One region of the Bacillus sp. Brlt_9 genome, then DNA from elsewhere that is predicted to be linked to it. Evidence: predicted binding sites of a transcription regulator. Region 1 holds the regulator's gene; each other region holds the start of a gene.
The links. Region 1 encodes NrdR, which represses ribonucleotide reductase genes. Its sites were predicted from a motif close to AACACNATATATNGTGTT; they were not measured.
Positions count from the first base shown of each region.

Region 2: a site for NrdR is predicted at 2,212-2,229, ahead of VF726_RS19375 (anaerobic ribonucleoside triphosphate reductase). Genes of this name have one in related genera too.
Region 3: a site for NrdR is predicted at 2,330-2,347, ahead of nrdI (class Ib ribonucleoside-diphosphate reductase assembly flavoprotein NrdI). Genes of this name have one in related genera too.

Region 1 covers NZ_JAYJLO010000002.1:277,651-283,277, forward strand. The annotation lists gene coaE (dephospho-CoA kinase) at 1-372, shown strand, start outside; gene VF726_RS07685 (glyceraldehyde-3-phosphate dehydrogenase) at 482-1,510, shown strand; gene speD (adenosylmethionine decarboxylase) at 1,899-2,282, shown strand; gene nrdR (transcriptional regulator NrdR) at 2,568-3,029, shown strand; gene VF726_RS07700 (replication initiation and membrane attachment family protein) at 3,183-4,589, shown strand; gene dnaI (primosomal protein DnaI) at 4,623-5,561, shown strand.
Region 2 covers NZ_JAYJLO010000004.1:566,689-572,315, forward strand. The annotation lists gene nrdG (anaerobic ribonucleoside-triphosphate reductase activating protein) at 1-316, opposite strand, end outside; gene VF726_RS19375 (anaerobic ribonucleoside triphosphate reductase) at 313-2,169, opposite strand; gene plsY (glycerol-3-phosphate 1-O-acyltransferase PlsY) at 2,395-2,991, shown strand; gene VF726_RS19385 (HesB/YadR/YfhF family protein) at 3,100-3,390, shown strand; gene VF726_RS19390 (acyl-CoA thioesterase) at 3,418-3,837, opposite strand; gene VF726_RS19395 (glycosyl hydrolase family 18 protein) at 3,947-5,239, shown strand; gene sspN (acid-soluble spore protein SspN) at 5,297-5,431, opposite strand; gene VF726_RS19405 (FbpB family small basic protein) at 5,475-5,618, opposite strand.
Region 3 covers NZ_JAYJLO010000001.1:221,287-226,913, forward strand. The annotation lists gene VF726_RS01175 (histidine phosphatase family protein) at 1-521, shown strand, start outside; gene VF726_RS01180 (GNAT family N-acetyltransferase) at 557-1,135, opposite strand; gene VF726_RS01185 (hypothetical protein) at 1,381-1,575, shown strand; gene VF726_RS01190 (hypothetical protein) at 1,603-1,920, shown strand; gene nrdI (class Ib ribonucleoside-diphosphate reductase assembly flavoprotein NrdI) at 2,397-2,756, shown strand; partial or broken gene VF726_RS01200 (ribonucleotide reductase N-terminal alpha domain-containing protein) at 2,743-3,870, shown strand; gene VF726_RS01205 (ribonucleotide reductase) at 4,253-5,203, shown strand; gene nrdF (class 1b ribonucleoside-diphosphate reductase subunit beta) at 5,297-5,627, shown strand, end outside.

The DNA.
Region 1 (5,627 bases):
GAAGAAAAACGATTGCAGTTAAACAAAATTGTTCACCCTGCAGTTCGTGAGGAAATGAATAGGCAAAAGGAACTGTACATAAAAGAAGGTGCACAAGCGGTTGTGTTAGATATTCCTCTCTTATTTGAAAGCAACTTAACAAGTCTTGTTGACCGCGTATTAGTTGTAGCAGTTAAGCCGCATACGCAATTAGAACGTTTAATGAAACGAAATAATTTTTCAGAAGAAGAAGCAACAGCTCGTATTCAATCTCAAATGCCGTTAGAAGAAAAAGTGAAACATGCAGATGAAGTGATAAATAATGATGGCACAATTATGGGAACGAAAACACAATTACAGGTGATTTTAAAGAATTGGAACATTATTGACTAAAAAATTGTGAAATTAATGAAAATGCTTAGTGACATATCCCCTTTTTGTGTTATACTATTATTGGGATTGGAGATAAATAGTATAACGCATTCAAGGGGGATAACATATTATGACTCGTGTGGCAATTAATGGATTTGGACGTATTGGGAGAATGGTATTTCGTCAGGCAATAAAAGAAAGCGCATTCGAAATTGTAGCAATCAATGCAAGCTATCCATCTGAAACGTTAGCACATTTAATTAAATATGATACAGTTCACGGCAAGTTTGACGGAACAGTAGAAGCATTTGAAGATCATTTATTAGTTGATGGGAAAATGATTCGCCTTTTAAACAACCGCGATCCAAAGGAATTGCCTTGGACAGATTTAGGTGTTGAAGTTGTAATTGAAGCAACAGGTAAATTTAATTCAAAAGAAAAAGCAATTCTTCATGTTGAAGCTGGAGCGAAAAAAGTTATTTTAACAGCGCCTGGTAAAAATGAAGATGTAACAATTGTAGTTGGTGTGAACGAAGACCAATTAGATATTACAAAACATACTGTTATTTCAAATGCATCTTGCACAACAAACTGTTTAGCGCCTGTTGTTAAGGTGTTAGATGAGCAGTTTGGAATTGAAAACGGTTTAATGACAACTGTTCACGCTTATACAAATGACCAAAAAAATATTGATAACCCACATAAAGATTTAAGAAGAGCACGTGCTTGCGGACAATCAATCATTCCGACAACGACAGGTGCTGCGAAAGCGCTTGCAAAAGTTCTTCCGCACTTAAACGGAAAACTTCATGGTATGGCACTTCGTGTACCAACACCAAACGTGTCTCTTGTTGACTTAGTAGTAGATGTAAAACGTGATGTGACAGTTGAAGCTATTAATGAAGCATTCAAAACTGTTGCAAACGGTGCGTTAAAAGGCATTGTAGAATTCAGTGAAGAGCCTTTAGTATCTATTGACTTTAATACAAATACACATTCAGCTATCATTGATGGTTTATCTACAATGGTAATGGGTGATCGTAAAGTGAAAGTACTTGCTTGGTATGATAACGAGTGGGGCTACTCTCGTCGTGTTGTAGATCTTGTAACGTTAGTTGTTGACGAATTAGCGAAACAAAAAAATGTGCAACATATTTAAGTAAATAAGGGAGAGGGCAAGGGAATATTTGCCCTCTTTTTTTTATTTTTTTCTGAAAAGGAAAAAAATTATAGGAGTATATTTTCGGAAGTGGACATACCACGAAACGTTGGGATTACTGTATTTGTGAATCATTTATTTTTTTTAGGGAAAAGTAAAGAGGAAAATATGACAGAAAATCGAAAAAACTGTTGTTGCAAAATGAAAATAAACAAAGTATACTAACACTCGTAAACTTAAGAGCTGAGGTACGTAGTCACTACTTAAAGGGTTAGGACCTCTCTGGACTAACTTTCCCCCGTGGTAGTGGAGCAAGCCAAATTGCAAATTAGTTTTCAATTCGAACAGTTAGAATAAATTTACAAGGGGGAACTGTAGAATGGATACTATGGATACGATGGGTCGTCACGTGATCGCTGAACTTTGGGATTGCGATTTCGACAAGCTTAATGACATGCCGTATATTGAACAATTATTTGTGGATGCAGCACTAAGAGCTGGTGCTGAAGTACGTGAGGTTGCTTTCCATAAATTTGCACCACAAGGTGTAAGTGGAGTAGTAATTATCTCGGAATCACATTTAACAATTCATAGCTTTCCGGAGCACGGTTACGCAAGTATTGATGTTTATACTTGTGGGGATCGTATTGATCCAAATGTTGCTGCAGAATATATTGCAGAAGGTTTAAACGCGAAAACGCGTGAGAGCATCGAGCTTCCTCGAGGCACTGGTAGCTTCGAAATTAAGCAGAGAGAAACAAAAGCTCTTTAAAAAAGAACATAATTGATTTAAAATGTAAAGAGGTGTATAATGCACCTCTTTTTTAGTTTATAAAAAAGGGAAAATATAACGTACTCGTTAGTTGAATAAATGGACCTCTTACGAATAAGGCAGCATTTCATCTACCATCTTATTTTTGAAAACGAGATGATAAAATAATGCGCTTCAACTTAAAGTGGTAAGAGAGTTAGAATGAGTTATATAATAATGTATATATATTGTCAGATGAAGTAAGTAGAGAAAAAATAAAGAGTATAGTGTAAAGGAGTGAATATATTGCGTTGTCCATCCTGTTCTCATAATGGTACAAGAGTGTTAGATTCGCGTCCGGTAGACGAGGGGCGCTCTATTCGAAGAAGGAGAGAGTGTGAAAGCTGTTTAAGTCGCTTTACGACATTTGAAAGAGTAGAAGAGTCACCTCTTATCGTTGTAAAAAAAGAAGGTACACGAGAAGAGTTTAATAAAGAAAAGATTTTACGTGGCTTAATTAAAGCATGTGAAAAAAGACCGGTATCTTTAAGACAATTAGAAGAAGTAACTCAAAGTGTGGAACGTGAACTTCGTAATTTAGGTATATCAGAAGTGAAAAGTGATATGATTGGTGAAATTGTTATGGAAGAACTGCGTGATATCGATGATGTTGCTTACGTGCGTTTTGCTTCTGTATATCGCCAATTTAAAGATTTAAATGTATTTATTGAAGAATTAAAAGATATACTGCAAAAAGAAAGAGAGTAGAAGCTGTATTGTATTCTCTTTACATACCGTAAGTAATGAGATAAGAGAGCTAGAGGCGTAAGCTAATAGCTCTTTTTCGCTAAGGAATTATATAATGAAGATAGAACGAATGAAGTAGAGGATAGATTGGATGAGAGGAAAGGAAAAGCAAGAATGGAAAAACAGTCATGGATGGAGCTATTGCCAATTGATCGTTATAAAGTAAGTGCGAAAGGGTTATTGCATAATTACGACCGAAAAGTGTTAACGATGTTGTATCAGCCGTTAATAGGTAGTAGAGCTTTTAGCTTGTACATGACGCTATGGGGAGAGTTAGAGCAAGACCGTGTGTTTGGAAAAGAGAATACGCATCATTCCCTTATGGTGACCATGCAAATGCAACTTCCCGAAGTATATGAGGAACGAGTAAAGTTAGAGGCAATTGGGCTTTTGAAAGTATATATTAAGAAAGAAAAAGATATTCGAATGTTTATATATGAGCTGCAACCACCTTTATCTCCGAAGCAGTTTTTTGATGACATTGTTTTAAGTATCTTTTTATACAATCGATTGAGTCGGACAAAATATAATCAAGTAAAGCAATATTTCTTAGAAGAAGAATTTGATTTTGTATCTTATGAAAATGTGACGCGTTCTTTTAATGATGTGTTTGGTTCGTTTAATCCAGGACAGCTTGAGCATGCGCAGGAAGACCTTCGTATTCCAAAAACGACAGCAATGCCAAGTAATGAAAAGGGAGACGCTCCAAAAGTTTGGAATGATTTCTTTGATTTCTCCTTATTTGTAGATGGCTTGTCGGCTCTTGTCCCTAAAAAGGCGATTACAGATCAAGTGCGAGAATGTGTCATTACACTTGCTTACGTGTATGATGTAGATGTGTTATCAATGCAAAATATCGTTCTTGGTGCGATGACAGAGATGCAGACAATTGATGTCGAAAGGCTTAGAAAAGGAGCACGTGATTGGTATCAGTTCGAAAACGGTCAAGCGTTACCTGTATTAAGTGAAAGAGTACAGCCTCACGCTGCACGTATGATGAAAGAGAAAGAGCCTTCTACGCAAGAAGAGATGTTAATCAAACAGCTAGAGGAAATCTCACCAAAACAACTACTGAAAGAAATCTCTGGCGGTGCAGAGGCGACAAAGGCTGACTTGCAAATTGTTGAAGATGTAATGATTAATCAAAAGTTAGCGCCAGGTGTTGTGAATGTACTTATTTATTACGTTATGCTACGCTCGGATATGAAACTTGCGAAAACGTATGTGGAGAAGATTGCTGGGCATTGGGCACGTAAAAAGGTAGGTACAGTAGCTGAAGCAATGGCATTAGCGAAAGAAGAGAATCGTCAATATCAAGAGTGGGCTGAGACGAAGAAAAAAGGTCGTACGTCGAAGAAAACGGTACGACAAGAAATGGTACCAGATTGGCTGAAAGAAGAGCCGAAAGAACAATCGAAAGAAACAGTGAAGAAAGATGTAAGTAAGAAAAAAGATGCAAGTACGTTAGATGATGAACGAAAACGACTAGAAGAAGTGTTAAAAAAATATAAGCGTGATTAATAGAAGAGAATGAACGCTCTTTGAGGTGAGAAGATGGAGCATATTCAAAATTCATTTGCAAAGTTAATGGAAAATGAAAATTTTAAAAATAGATATGAAGTATTAAAGGCGGAAGTAATGGCACATCCGCGTGTGAAAGAATTTATAGACGAACATAAAGGTGAAGTAACAACTTCTATGATTGAGCGCAGTCTTGTAAAATTATACGAATATATTGGACAAAGTGTAGGTTGCGCGGATTGTCCGGATTTAGGTTCGTGTAAAAACATGCTGCAAGGATATGAGCCAAAGCTCGTTATCCAAGGGAAGATGATCGATATTCAATACGATCGTTGCGTTAGAAAAGTAGCATATGATGAGAGAAAGAAATATGAAAAGCTCGTTCAAAGTGTATATATGCCAACTGACATTTTACAGGCAACAATGGAAAACTTAGATCCTTCAGATTTAGATGCACGTATTGATGCAATTGGTGCAGCTAATGAATTTTTAAATACATATGAACCTGGTAAAAAAGTACAAGGTTTATATTTGTACGGTAAATTTGGTGTAGGGAAAACGTATTTGTTAGGAGCAATTGCGAATGAGCTTGCTCGAAAGAAAATAAGTTCGATGCTCGTATACTTCCCTGAATTTTTACGTGAAATTAAAAGTTCGATTCAAGATAATTCAATTGGGGAAAAGATTGATGCGGTGAAACGCGTACAAGTTTTAATGTTAGATGACATCGGAGCAGAAGCGATGTCAAGCTTTGTGCGTGATGATGTGCTTGGTGCGATTTTGCAATTCCGTATGTTAGAAAACTTACCGACGTTCTTTACGTCTAACTTTGATTTCAAGGAATTGGAACATCATTTAACTTACACACAACGCGGTGAAGCAGAACAAATGAAAGCAGCGCGTATTATGGAACGAATTAAATATTTAGCGAAGCCAATTCCAATTGGCGGGAAAAACCGACGTCATAAGTAAAGAGTAAGCTGAGAAGCTTGCTCTTTTTTTCGTTTTGAACACTTTTCAGACTAGGTGAATTGCAAA
Region 2 (5,627 bases), on a different contig from region 1:
AACTCTGTATCTCTTCTAACGTATAACCTGTATACATCCATAAATTTTTTTTCATATCTTTCACTGCTTTTGCTACTTTTTTCACTTCAGCAGCTTGAAAAAATGGATCTCCACCTGAAAATGTTACATCAGTTAATGGATTACTTGCAATCTCTTTCACAATTTCTTCTACTGCCATTTCAGTTCCATTACAAATATTCCACGATTTAGGATTATGGCAACCGAAACAACGATGCGGACAGCCCGCAAAAAACACGACTGTCCGCAACCCTTCCCCGTCTACTACACTATCATGAATGATGTTCATCACTTTCATTTATGCTTCACCCGATCCATTTCTTCACTACGTTTTGCACTATTCCACTTCGACATATCGCCTACAAGATATCCTGTTATACGGCGAATTCTTTCTATATTAGCCTCGTCTTCATTTCCGCAACTTGGACATTCATTTCCAATGACTCCGTGATAACTACAGCACTTACAACGGTCTACAGGATGATTAATTGAACCGTACCCAACGCCATGATCTGCCATCGCTTGTACAATTTGTTTTAACGCCTGTTTGTTATGCATAGCTGCTCCGTCTAATTCAATATACGTAATATGTCCCCCGTTACATAAGGCATGGAAAGGTCCTTCTAAACGAATTTTTTTTATCGCTTGAATGTTATAATAAACTGGGATATGGAATGAATTCGTATAATAATTATGGTTCGTTATACCGGTAATCACGCCAAATTCTTCCCTATCTTTTTTCACAAACTTCCCTGATAACCCTTCTGCAGGAGTTGCAATGATTGAGAAATTCAGTTCATGTTCTTCTGTCGCTTTATCCATTCTATCTCTCATAAAGGAAATAATTTCGTACCCGAGTTTCCATGATTCTTCATCTTCTCCATGATGTTTTCCTGTTAAAGCTACTAAACATTCCGCAAGACCGATAAAACCAAGACTTAACGTCCCTTGCTTTAAAATGGATGCTACAGAATCTTCAGGCTGTAACTTTTCGCCACCGCGCCATACACCTTGTGAATATAAAAATCGAAAATCTCTTGCTCGCTTCGTACATTGATACTCAAATCTCTCTAATAATTGCTGGATTCCTAAATCTAAGTAGTAATTTAACGCTTCAAAAAAAGCTTCCTTTGAACCACTAATGAGCGCTAGTTTCACTAAGTTAATAGACGTAAATGATAAATTCCCTCTTCCAATCGCTGTTTCTTCTCCGTGTATGTTAGACATAACACGCGTACGACATCCCATGTAACACACTTCACTTTCCGGTCGCCCATCATAATGCACTGCATTAAATGGCGCATCTAAAAATGAAAAGTTAGGGAACAATCGTTCAGCCGTTGTCTCTAACGCTAATTCAAATAAATCGTAGTTCGGATCGCATTCTTCAAAGTTCACACCTTTTTTCATTTTAAAAATTTGAATTGGAAAAATTGGTGTTTCCCCTTTACCAAGACCAGCTTGTGTCGCTTTTAAAAGCTGTCTAACTAATAACCGTCCCTCTTTTGATGTGTCTGTTCCATAATTAATAGAAATAAACGGTACTTGTCCCCCGCCCCTACTGTGCATACTATTTGAATTATGAATGAAAGCTTCACACGCCTGATACGTATCATTTTCTGTTTCTTTCCATGCAAACTCTTCTATTTGTTCTTTCGTAAGCGGATATGACTGCAATCGTTTCTTATGTCTCGCTACTGTTTTTCTCACATACGGAGCTAAATCTATATCAAAGAGTGCAAACGATTGACCACCGTGCTGCATATTTTGATTCGCTTGAAAAATAATAGATGAAAGGGCCAATGCACTTTTAATGTCTTGCGGTTGTCTCATATGCCCATGTCCGGTATGAAAACCGTTCGCAAGCATTTGCGCTAACGGAATTTGCGAACAAGTCGTCGTTCCCGTCGCATAAAAGTCTAAGTCATGTGGATATAATATATTTTGATTTATCGCTTTTTTCACTTGATCTGACAATAAATTTTCAACAGCATAATATTTCGCACTCTCAGATGCGAACGTTCCCATTACTCCCATCGGAGAGCGGCCATCTACATTTGCATTTTCTTGCATTAAATCCTGTTCATTGCCGTGGACAATCGTCTCAAACACTCTCATTAATTCTTCTCCACGTGTATTTTTTTGTAACATTTATAACCCTCCACCAATATGTTGTTGTCTTTCGATTAAAATGTTACTACATATAGTCTGATTGTTTCTGTAAGAAATGTAACGTTCCTGTGAAATTTTTTTCACGAAATAATGAATTTTTCATTTACAAAAAAGAAATGTGCTCTTTACAAATGTATGGTACAATATACGGGAAAAACTCTTTTTACCCTTTATCAACACATTTGAATAAAGGAGACTGAACTTATGGTTACTACATATCTTTTATTTATCGTTGCCTACTTACTTGGCTCGATTCCATTTGCACTAGTCGTTGGAAAGATTGGTTATGGAATTGACATTCGTGAGCACGGAAGCGGTAATCTAGGCGGAACAAATACATTCCGCACACTAGGGAAAAAAGCAGGTTTTATCGTTACAATTGCTGACATTTTAAAAGGTACATTAGCAACAAGTCTACCGATTATTTTCGGATTAGATGTTCACCCACTATGGTTCGGATTAGCAGCTGTTCTTGGACATGTGTATCCGATTTTCGCGAAATTCCGTGGTGGTAAAGCAGTTGCAACTTCTGCTGGCGTGCTATTATGCTACTCACCAGTTGTTTTTGCAATATTAGCTGTTGTCTTTTTCAGCCTTTTATTTACAACAAGATACGTATCACTTTCTTCTATGGTAACAGCCGTCGTTGCTGTTATTGCATCAATTGTTAGCGGGGATAAAATCTTCATTATTGCGATGTGTTTATTAGCAGGTATGGTTATTTATAAACACCGTGCAAATATCGGACGAATTATAAATAAAACTGAACCGAAAGCAAACTTTTCAAAAAAGCAAAAATAAGATCGTAACCCACATAACGCAAAAAGAAAACGTGAAGCATATTAATAGCGTCTTTTTGCGTTATTTTTTATACTAAAGAAAAAGCAACATAATTTGGAGGAACTATACATGAATCTTTCCGTAACAAAAGAAGCAGCACAATGGTATAAAAACGAATTAAACTTACAATCGGGTGAAACACTACGCCTTTTCGTACAATACGGCGGTTGCAGTACAGTGCAAAAGGGACTTTCTTTAGGTATTCGTAAAGATGATCCTGCACATCCTGCTGTTCAAACTCAAGAAGAAGGTATTAACTTCTTTATTGAAGGCGATGATGAGTGGTTCTTCGATGGACATAATTTATCTGTTACATTTAACGACGGTGATGATTTCCCTCAATTTAATTATGAAAAATAAAAAAAACGTGGCATCTGCCACGCTTTTTTATTTTTTCTTAATTTCCTCATATTTCGCATACCACTCAGGATATAACTTTTTAAATGACACAGGGCGGAACCCTTCTTTTTTCGCACAAATATTCGTCGTACTTGCAGTAATACAAAGCTCACCTTCACCATTATATATTTCATAACCATATACAACGCGAAGGGGGCTCACAGTGTCCACCCATGTTTTCACAATTGCTTGTTCACCGTAACGCATCGCTTTACGATACGAAATTTGCAAATCTAACACAGGAGAAATAATTCCCTCTTTCTCCATTTCAACATATGAAAACCCTAAATCTTGTATAAGTTTCGTACGGCCTAGTTCAAGCCACACCAAATAATTTGAATGGTAAACAACACCCATTTGATCTGTTTCCGCATAACGGATTTCAACTTCATGTTCTGCTACAAACATATGTACTCGCCTTCTTTCACTTCTACTACCTTGCATACATTTAATCATAATACAGCGGAATCAAAAATAAAATAAAAACAGTGAATCTTTTCCTGAAAGGAGCAAGCATATGATTCAAATTGTAACTGTTCGTAGCGGTGATAGCGTATATAGCTTGGCCTCAAAATATGGATCAACACCTGACGAAATAGTAAAGGACAACGGACTAAATCCAGCTGAAACACTCGTTGTTGGTCAGGCGCTGATTGTGAATACGAAAGGGAATAATTATTATGTACAGCCTGGCGATAGCCTGTATCGGATCTCTCAAACATATAACGTTCCTCTCGCTAGTTTAGCTAAAGTGAATAACTTATCTTTAAAATCCATTCTCCACGTTGGACAGCAATTATATATACCGAAAGGGACGAAACGAGCAGTAGAATCCATCGCTTATTTACAACCTTCAACTATACCTATTAAAGAAAGTTTAGTTAATGCTACGCGTGCTATTAATCCATTTTTAACATACTTAGCTTATTTCAGTTTCGAGGCAAAAAGAGATGGTACGTTAAAAGAACCAACGGAAACAGCTAAAATCGCTAATATCGCAACGCAAGGCAACACCATTCCTATGCTCGTTATTACGAACATCGAAAATGGAAATTTCAGTGCCGATCTGACATCAGTTATTTTACGGGACGCAACAATTCAAAACAAATTCATTACAAATATTTTGCAAACAGCTGAGAAGTACGGTATGCGAGACATTCATTTTGATTTTGAGAGTGTGGCACCTGAAGATCGCGAAGCGTATAATCGCTTTTTACGAAATGTAAAAACACGCTTACCTAACGGGTACACATTAAGTACAACACTTGTACCGAAAACAAGTTCAAATCAAAAGGGAAAATTTTTTGAAGCTCACGATTATAAAGCACAAGGTCAAATCGTTGATTTCGTCGTCATTATGACATACGATTGGGGTTGGCAGGGCGGGCCACCAATGGCTATTTCTCCTATCGGTCCTGTAAAAGAAGTGCTTCAATACGCAAAATCTCAAATGCCTCCACAAAAAATTATGATGGGACAAAATTTATACGGATTCGATTGGAAACTTCCATTCAAAGAAGGAAATCCGCCTGCAAAAGCAATTAGCTCTGTCGCAGCTGTTGCACTAGCTCGTAAATACAATGTTCCGATCCGCTATGATTTCACAGCTCAGGCTCCTCATTTTAATTATTTCGATGAAAATGGTGTACAACACGAAGTTTGGTTTGAAGATTCACGATCTGTTCAAAGTAAGTTTAATTTAATGAAAGAACAAGGTATAGGCGGTATTAGCTATTGGAAGATAGGTTTACCATTCCCGCAAAATTGGCGTTTACTCGTCGAAAACTTTACGATTACGAAAAAGGGCTGACATAAGTCAGCCCTTTTTTACTCATCACAAAAAGTAGAATGATAACATTCTCCCTTTTTAACCGTTATCAACAATCGGTTGTTTACCCGTTTGGTCTTGCATTTGCTTTCCTTTATTGCCACCAGCTTTTTTTGATTGCGTTCCAATATGATTCGGTGCAAAGTCTTTTGAATTCTTTTTCGGATTACCCATTACTATCGCCTCCTTAACACTAGTATCGTACTAGTGTTAAGAATTATTCAGCTTGCTTAAAAAGTTTCATTTCATAACGTTTTTCAATACGCTCTTCAATACGATCGATTGCATCGCGGTCACTTAATAATTGTTGTTTATTTTCTTTCACAAGCTCGTCAAATGATTTACGGCGACTTCTTCTCACGCTGTTCAC
Region 3 (5,627 bases), on a different contig from region 1:
AAGGATATGACTTACATACTATAACAGAAAAAGCACCTATACCAATGGAAACAAAGGAAGCGGTTGAAGCAGCAAAATTGATTGTAACGAGTGATCAAAGATGTGCTGTACAGTCAGCAGCTGAATTAGTGGATTCTTTATCTTTTATGCAAAATTCTCTTTTTAGGGAAGCTGAAGTTCCGAAGAGTTTTTATGCTCCAAAATGGTTGAAGTGTAAACCTAACGTATGGATGTTTATCGGACGAGCAGTATGGATACTTGGTTACCATAAAAATGTTGAGTCTTATAAGCAAGTAAGGGAGAGAGCAAAGCAAGCAGCTTACTTGTTACACCGTTACGCTCTCGTACATGGAAGTGTTGCTCTTATAGGTCATAATTATGTGAATGTAATGATTGGTGCGGAACTGAGAGCGATGGGGTGGTCTGGTGCACCTATTTTGCACAGAGAGCCATGGGGATGTACAACATATACGTTTCACGAGGCGATGAATGGAAATGTATTAAATACGAATTTAACATAAAAGCACACGATGTATATAAATCGTGTGCTTTCTTTTTAAGATATAGAAATTTTGATGTTTAATGGTTTTACGAGATGTGCATAAGGTTCGCCTACGAGCATAACAATTTGGTCTTTTTTGTAACCTAGTTTTTCGTATAGTGAATAGGCACGTTTGTTTTCTAAATTGACAAGTAATGCGATTTTTTCATGCTCCTTTTCGGTTGCATGGATTTCAGCAGCTTCAATTAATTTAGAACCGATTCCTTTTCCGCCATATGCACTTGAAACTGATAATGTATCAATGTAATATTCATCAAGCTCAGCTTCTTTTTCTAACGTAATTGATTTATCTTTATGTAATTCTCTTAAGTGATGTACAATTGGTGCATCAAGCGTTGTTGCTTCGCTACCGTGATAAGCGACAATAACTCCAACTGCATCCCCGTCTTGCTCATATACAAAACAGTTTTCATAGCTCAGTCGATTTCTCTCTTTTGAGAACCATGTTTCAAGTCCTAGTAATACTTCTGTCTCAACTGTGCTACCTGTGATTTTTTCAGCAATTTCATGCAGAGCGTTATACAATAAAGGTGCTACCAGTTTCGCATCTGTCTTTTTTGCTTTCCGAATCATAGTATCCCTCCTAGTTCTATTTATATATTGTAGCATAGTGGTATGGAACTTTGCATAATTGAATGTCGAAATGATTGATATAGAGAAGTAGCTATGTTAGTATATGATATTTAGTGGACATATAGTAAAGTGATATCGTTTGCGAAATAATGAAAATGAAATGAAGGTATAGCACCTGGATAATTTTACAGTTGTTGACCTATAGAATATACGATAAAATAAAATATTGCATAGAGGTGAAATACATGGATGAACAATTAGCAAATGCAATTTTGGATCAGCTGAAAAATGGTGAAATAAAGGAGTATGTTGCGACGAAAGATGTATTTTATACGTTCAGGAAAGTTGTAGTTAGTCGTGAAGATTTTAAACATATTATTGGGAATGCACAGCGCGGCGGACAGGTCATTTATACATATTCAGAAACGCCACGTTCGTAACTAGAAGAATTATAGGGGAGGAGAATTATGGGCGATTTTAAACAAGGCATATTACCGCATTGGGATTATATGTGGAAAGATAGAGCGGGCAATAGGTTTATGGGGATGGTCATGTATCCAGAGAAACGCAAGTGTTCAACAAAAATGCTCCAGAAAATAAAAAGAGCATATGAAGAGGCTGTAGAAATTAAAGTAACTGTACAAGTTCAACATACATATCAGTACGTAGAAGGAATGATTGTGTACTTTGATGAAGAGGCTCCTGTATGTACAATGATTGATAAAGATGAAAATCCACATCATATATTTGTAAAAGATATTTTGCGCATTGAGCACTCTGAATAATCTTTTCATAAATAAATTGAATTTCCATAATAATAATCTTTTTCTATAATAGTTATCTTTTAGTATGTAACGCGAACCGAAAGTATATGTATAATATTTAATAAACTAAAATTGATAAATGTAATCGTTTTTTAGAACAGATTATCGTTTCATGTCTGTTCTTTTTTGCGTGATGCTGGAGAAATATATTCCTCCAGCATTTGCCGTTTTATGACAAAATATATTGGTAACTTTTTTAAAAATAAGGTTAAATTCGTTGACAACTTTTTTGAAAAGCACTTTATTGACATGAGTTTTAGAATGTTGTTTCATAGTCATTGTATTGAAAAAAATCGACTGTCTTGTCGAAAAGTAAAAGTTAAAAAAAGAAAGAATTTATACATATATCTTGTGTCTTATTTTGAAACGTAATACAATATATAGAGAAATCAAGAAACAACATACAGAGAGTATAGATTGGAGAGGGAGGGTCGGAAATGTTAGTTGCATATGATTCTATGACAGGAAACGTGAAGCGTTTCATTCACAAATTAAATATGCCGGCCGTTCAAATTGGTGAAGATCTAGTAATAGATGAAGACTTTGTTTTAATTACGTATACAACAGGTTTTGGCAATGTACCAGAACGTGTTTTAGAATTTTTAGAGCGCAATAATGAAAAATTAAAAGGCGTATCTGCAAGCGGCAATCGTAACTGGGGAGACATGTTCGGTGCAAGTGCTGACAAAATTTCTGCTAAATATGAAGTGCCTATTGTATCAAAATTTGAGTTATCAGGAACAAATAACGATGTAGAATATTTTAAGGAAAGGGTGCGGGAGATTGCGACACATTGAACTGAATAATGAAATCACGCAAATGCAGGACGGTTTTTATCAGCTTCATAAAGATAAAGAGGCATTAGAAGTCTTTATGGAAGAAGCTAGAGAGAATACCGTTCATTTTAATAGCGTGGCAGAGCGAATGGAGTATATGAAAGAACATGATTACTATTACAACGTTCTGGACGAGTATAGCTTGGAGGAAGTAGAAGAGGTATATAACATCGCTTATGGTGAAAACTTCGAGTTCCAATCTTATATGGCAGCATCTAAGTTCTACAAAGATTATGCGTTAAAAACAAATGATCAAAAACAATACTTAGAAAGCTATGAAGATCGTGTAGCAATTGTTTCATTATACTTAGGACGCGGTGATGTTGCGAAGGCAAAACACTTCGCAAGCATGATTGTAAAACAAAACTACCAACCAGCGACACCAACCTTTTTAAATGCGGGACGAAGCAGAAGAGGAGAAATGGTGTCTTGTTTCTTGTTAGAGATGGATGATAGCTTAAATTCAATCGGCTTTAACATTAATACTGCAATGCAATTATCGAAAATCGGCGGAGGAGTAGCTTTAAACTTATCTAAGCTACGCGCACGCGGTGAGCAAATTAAAGGTATCGAAAACGCAGCAAGTGGTGTAGTACCTGTTATGAAATTGCTTGAAGATTCGTTTTCATATGCGAATCAACTTGGCCAACGAAAAGGTGCCGGGGCAGTATACTTAAACATTTTCCATTGGGATATTATTGAATTCCTTGATACAAAAAAAATAAATGCCGATGAGAAGAGCCGTATTCAGTCTCTATCAATCGGAATTATCGTTCCAAGTAAGTTCTTTGAGCTTGCTGAGAAAAACGAACCTTTCCATGTTTTCGCGCCTTATACGGTGTATAAAGAATATGGCAAGCATTTAGATGATATTGATATCGATGAAATGTACGATGAATTAATGAGCAATCCGAAAGTGAAGAAGAAGCCGCTAGATATTAGTGCACGTGATATGCTTATTAAAATTGCTATGATTCAACTTGAGTCTGGTTATCCGTACTTAATGTTTAAATCAAATGCAAATAACCAACATCCACTGAAGGATATTGGAACTGTGAAGATGTCGAACTTGTGTTAAATATGTAGCACCTTCTAGTAGAAATGCTAGTCGAAAACTCCGTTAAACGGGGAAAGCCTCAAATTTGAGGTAACCTACCGTGCTAAATCTTATCTTAGAATGAAAATATAAAAGTTCAGAATGTATCTTATTATTTTGTATAGCAGAGTGATGGGACACCATAAAGTAATAAGAGACTTTCTGAAGTATTAAGATAAGTAAAAGCCTAACGACTATCCCTTATGGGAGTAGAGCGCAAGCGATTGGCGTTCGAAAAGCGGAGCACCTAATCAGGTAATGCTGCAGGTGATGATATAGTCTGTCCTGTATGGTGACATACAGCAGTTGCTTGAGCAACGGACTGAGGAGTAGCGAACTCAGTTGAACATTCGAGACAGAAATCTTCCAGTTGCAAGAAACTTCAGAAATAAATGATTACGGTACAGATGATATCATTCGTCGCGATATTAACTGTAACTTAGGATCGTTAAATATCGTAAATGTAATGGAGAATAAAGAAATTCGTGAAGCCGTTCATGCGGGAATGGAAGCTTTAACAGCTGTTTCTGATATGACGATCATTCCGAATGCACCAACTGTGAAAAAAGCGAATGATGAGCTTCATTCAGTTGGACTTGGCGCAATGAACTTACACGGATATTTATCAAAAAACAAAATCGCATATGAAAGTGCTGAAGCGAAAGAGTTTGCTCGTACATTCTTTATGATGTTAAATTACTACTCGATTGAGAAAAGTATGGAAATCGCTAAAGAAAAAGGCGAAACATTTAAAGACTTCGATAAGTCTGATTATGCGAATGGCACATACTTTGAAAAGTACGAAACGACAGATTACAGCCCAGTAACTGAAAAAGTTCAGCAACTATTTGAAGGAATTCATATTCCGACAAAAGAAGATTGGACAAGTTTAAAAGAGCAAGTGAAGAAGAATGGATTATATAATTCATACCGTCTTGCTATCGCTCCAACACAATCTATCAGTTACGTTCAAAATGCAACTTCAAGCGTAATGCCGATCGTAAGTCAAATTGAATCAAGAACGTATGCGAATGCAACAACATATTATCCAATGCCGTATTTATCAAAAGATACGTTCTGGTACTATAAATCTTCTTACGATATGAATCAGTTTAAATTAATTGATTTAATCGCAGAAATCCAAGAACATATTGACCAAGGAATTAGTACAATTCTTTACGTTAATAGTGATATTTCAACACGTGAATTAGCACGTTACTACATCTATGCACATAAAAAAGGCTTAAAGAGTCTTTATTATACGAGAACACGTAAGTTAAGCGTTGAAGAGTGCGTAGCTTGTACCGTTTAATATAAAAAGTGAGACATCATGAGCAGGGTTTTCTGAACCCTGCTCATGCTTAGTTATCAATTTTTCATGTTTATTTAGAGAAGGGGCGATTGAATGCGTGCGGTAAACTGGAACAAAAAAGAAGATGATTTTAGTTTAATGTTTTGGAAGCAAAACATCGCTCAGTTTTGGACAGAAGAAGAAATCGCAGTGTCTTCTGACAAAAATACTTGGGCACAATTATCAAAAGAAGAGCAGATTGCTTATAAGCGTGTATTAGGTGGTTTAACACTTTTAGATACGAAACAAGGCGGCGAAGGGATGCCTCTTGTACTTGTTCATCTTGAAAATTTACAAGCGAAAAGTGTATTAGCTTTCATGGGAGCTATGGAAGAAGTACATGCGAAGAGTTACAGTCATATTTTCACAACGTTAGCTACTGAAG